One region of the Rossellomorea sp. NRS-1567 genome, then DNA from elsewhere that is predicted to be linked to it. Evidence: riboswitches for the same ligand, from Rfam matches in the RefSeq annotation. Region 1 holds a riboswitch; the other holds the start of a gene.
The links. Region 1 has a riboswitch for S-adenosylmethionine ahead of ACIFOD_RS10835 (methionine biosynthesis PLP-dependent protein). Riboswitches for the same ligand answer to the same signal wherever they lie in the genome.
Positions count from the first base shown of each region.

Region 2: it holds a riboswitch for S-adenosylmethionine, as region 1 does, so the genes downstream of both, ACIFOD_RS08975 (homoserine dehydrogenase) here and ACIFOD_RS10835 (methionine biosynthesis PLP-dependent protein) in region 1, are expected to answer to the same signal.

Region 1 covers NZ_JBITPL010000015.1:291,056-293,260, reverse strand. The annotation lists gene metC (cystathionine beta-lyase) at 1-151, opposite strand, end outside; gene ACIFOD_RS10835 (methionine biosynthesis PLP-dependent protein) at 144-1,268, opposite strand; SAM riboswitch class I at 1,360-1,469, opposite strand; gene ACIFOD_RS10830 (tryptophan--tRNA ligase) at 1,594-2,205, opposite strand, start outside.
Region 2 covers NZ_JBITPL010000014.1:218,626-220,830, reverse strand. The annotation lists gene ACIFOD_RS08975 (homoserine dehydrogenase) at 1-1,182, opposite strand, end outside; SAM riboswitch class I at 1,333-1,443, opposite strand; gene ACIFOD_RS08970 (DUF2254 domain-containing protein) at 1,749-2,205, shown strand, end outside.

The sequences.
Region 1 (2,205 bases):
AACGGCTGTAATCATACGTTCCATATTGATCAAAATCCTGTTGATGAAAGGTCGTAGCATGATGAAGCGGTGTAGAGACCGCTCCTGTTTCTTTATCAACTCCGTGAGAATGAATGAGTGACGTCTGAAGTGAAAATGGTTTTTTACTCATACGTAAGCACCTCTTTTTCCAATTGTTGAAAAACATTCTCTAGGTCTTCAATCAGGTCATCAATAAATTCAATTCCTACAGAAAACCGCAGGAGTCTGTTGCAGATACCAAGCCTTTTCCGTTCTTCTTCAGGAATGTCTGCATGTGTTTGGGTAGCGGGATAGGTGATAAAACTTTCCACCCCTCCCAAACTTTCAGCAAACGTAATAACTTTTAAGTGTTGGAGAAATGGAGCAACCCATTCTTCCTTTGCGATACGAAAGGAAAGCATGCCGCCTTTTCCCGGATATAAAACGTCTGTTACACATTCATGGGCATCAAGATACTCCGCTAATTTTCTTGCGTTTTTTTCGTGCTGAGCCATTCTGAGACTAAGGGTTTTCATCCCTCTTAATAAGAGCCAACAATCAAAAGGGGCGAGAACCGCTCCGATTGAATTTTGAATGGTGTAGATTTTCCCCGACAACTCTTCTGTGTTTACGACCACAACACCGGCCAATACATCATTATGGCCCCCTAAGTATTTCGTGGCGCTGTGAATGACAATGTCTGCGCCTTCAGCGAGCGGCTTTTGTAGAACAGGTGTATAGAAGGTATTATCGACAATTAAGAGCAACCCGTTGGCCTTAGCAATGCCGGCAATCTCAGAAATATCTGCTTCATTCATCAATGGATTGGTTGGGGTTTCAACAAAAATGGCCTTTGTTCTGTTAGAAATTTGTTCTTCTATGGAGCCAACATCACTTGTATCGACGAAATGAAATTTGATACTATATTGTGCTTCATACTGCACGAATAAACGGTAGCTCCCGCCGTATAGGTCTTTCGAAACAATCAATTCATCCCCGCTGGAAAATAAGCTAAGGATTGCCTGAATCGCTGCCATCCCCGAGCTGAAGGCAAACCCTCTGTGACCTTCCTCCAATTGAGTGAGGGTGTCTTCCAAGGTGGTGCGGGTTGGATTTCCAGTCCTTGTGTAATCATAGCCTGTCGATTGGCCAATCCCCTTATGTTCATAGGCAGTCGATAAATGAATGGGCAAGCTCACAGCACCTGTTGAAGGATCTTTCCGATTTCCCGCCTGGACAAGTATTGTATCAATATGCTTTTTCAACATTCTTCTCTCCTTTTCTATCTTGAATACGAAAAGGGAAAAAACAAAAAAACCTTCTTAATGAAAATAAGAAGGTTTTGTACGTTCGTTCTCCCTCTTATCGTCCAAGTTGACATCAACTTGCTGGAATTAGCACCATACCAAAACTCGCGGCTGGTTGCTGAGGTGTCTTCGGGCCAGTCCCTCTACCTCTCTTGATAAGAAACTATTTGATTTTGTGAAAAATAACTTTCCCATAACTTATAATAAAGAAGAAGAAATGTCAATGAGAATTATGAATTATCTGAATAAAAAATATTCATTTTACGCTTCATCAACATTTTTTATTTCAATGATAAATCCCTATTTTACTTTTAATCTCTTTCATGAATGGGATTGTTTTTTCCCGTGCTTTTTTTGCTCCATTTTGTAAGATGACATCCAGCATATGGGGGGAGGCCATCAGTTCTTCATATTTCGATCTTGGTTTCTCGATAAATGAATTCATTACTTGGAATAGCTCTTTTTTCGCTTCTCCCCAGCCTATTCCTTCTTGAAATCTCCTTCTCATTTCTTCAACTTGATCGGAGGTTGCAAATTCTTTATAAAGAGAGAATAAGACGGATGTTTCAGGATCCTTAGGCTCTTCAGGAGGTGAAGAATCTGTTTTGATTTTATTGATTAGTTTTTGGAGTTTTTTTGGTTCTTCAAATAATGGAATGGTGTTGTTATAGCTTTTACTCATTTTCCGTCCATCGAGTCCCGGTAGAACGGATGTTTCTTCCTGTATGACATATTCAGGAAGAATAAATGTTTCTCCATATAGCTTATTAAAGTTTTCTGCTATGTCTCTTGCAATTTCAACATGCTGAATTTGATCTTTTCCGACAGGAACCAGTTCCGTTTGGAAAAGAAGGATATCCGCCGCCATTAATATAGGATAAGTGAATAAGCCCACGTT
Region 2 (2,205 bases), on a different contig from region 1:
TTGAATATGGTTATGCGTCTGAAGAAGCGATTCCAGTGTCTCTTTCCTGCCTTCAACAAATACGTACAAGTAATCGTCCAGCTGAATACGATCCTTTAAAATGAACGATGGAAGCCAGTTTTGATACTCATCAGTTTCACGGATTCTTAAGACCCATTGGTGGCTGCTCTCAACAAGAACCTCTTCCGTATTCACGGTACTTACGGCAGAGTCGGTATACTTCCTCTCTATCAACGACAGGAAATCCTCTACCATGGCGCTGCCTGTAGGCAATTTTCCAGCTCCCGGACCAAGCAGGGTAATCCTCCCTACAAGACTACCCTTAAGAGATATGGCATTTTCCACATCCTCCACACCGTAAAAAGGATGGGTGTCATGGACAAGGATGGGCTCTACTGCACCTTTAATATGGTCGACTGAATCCCGCCGGAGAGAACCTATGTGCTTAAACCGTAATCGAAAGGATTCCGCTGCCTGGAGCCACTCTGCAGTCAGGTGGGATATCCCCTTACGTCGGATATTCTTCCAATCGGGCTGTCTGCCAAAGGCTGTTTGACTTAAAATAAGCAATTTATAGAACGCATCATGGCCTTCGATGTCATTTGTCGGATCGGCTTCAGCGTATCCTTTCTCCTGAGAAATCTTTAAGGCTGTATCAAAGGCAAGACCTCTTTTTCTCATTTGAGATAAAATGAAGTTGGACGTCCCATTCAGAATCCCTTGAATTTGTCTGATCTCATTCACCTTCAGAAGCTGCCTGATACTGCCGATCACCGGGATTCCCCCGGCTGTCGTCGCTTCAAATCCGACCGATATCCCCTTCCTTTTCGCCTTCTCCAATAGCTCAGGACCATATTTGGCAAACATCGCTTTATTGGCCGTGACGATATGAACCCCCTTCTCAATGGCTTCGGTTAAATACGTATAGCTCGGCTCTTCCCCCACGATCGCTTCAAAGATCACGTGCAGGTCCGGGATATCCAGGATGTCTTGGAAATCCGTTGTGACGTTGATGGATGGTTCAATGCTCCGCTCTTTTGTGGGATCTTTAATAAGGATCGCCCTAACCTTCACCTCTTTACCCAGGACTTCCTTCAATCTGTCCTGATGAGTATCGATTGCTTCACAGACCCCTTGCCCTACTGTTCCGAACCCTAGAAGTGCCACATTAATCGTTGACATCATTCAGCCTCCTTTTATCGACTTTTCACTTTATACGTAAGAATGATTCATTTCAGTTGAAGATCCACTTGAGGGATATGAGCGGAAAAGAAAAAGGGATACAGAAAAGCCCTCTTCTTTTAAGAAGAGGGCTAAATGATCATGCTCCTCCCCTTATCTTCCAGATCCACATGGAATCTGTAGGAATTGGCACCTTTACAGTCTGATCCTGCAGGTTGCCGGGCTTCATCGGGCCTATCCCTCCGCCGCTCTTGATAAGAGATATAATGTTTCGTTTTGGTATTACTTTCTATTTGAGTATGAATTGGATTATAAAGGGGATTCATTCCTTCGTCAATACTATTTTTAGTATTTTTGAAAAATTCTTTCTAATGTTACAGACCGCATCATTCCCTATCGGTTTACTTAAATTCGCACCCTGTCTGGGAGTTTATCAATCTAATTTGCAAAGAGACGTTTTAACCTGTTCTGGCAGGGAAAACTATTCCATATCCCTTTATTTGAAAGGAACCGGATCAATTATGCTGAAAAAAATGCTCCCCTTATCCATCAAAAAATATATGCTTATGTCCAAACGGCAGAGAATGCGTGAGATTCGGCTGACCATATGGTATATGCCGTTCTTTTATATTTGTTTTTCCATACTGCTTGTAGCACTCACCCTCTATTTAGATCTGTATGCTGACATCTCTCAATATACCTTTAACTTCTTAAGTATGGATGCATCTGTTACGCGCATGCTTGTCAGTACACTCATCGGGGCCATCCTGACGCTCAGTGCTTTCACCTTGAATTCACTGCTTGTTGTGCTCACGATGTTCAGTGGTCAATTTTCACCCAGGATGCTCCTGGATTTCATTTCGGACAAACAAACACAGCACGCCCTCGGAATTTTCAATGGCAGCTTTGTATATGTACTGCTCCTCTTTCTTTTTATCGGAAATTCAAAGGAAGAACTGTTTGTGGCTGCCCCGATCATGACGATCGGACTCGCTTTTCTTACTTCTGTAACCTTTATCTTCT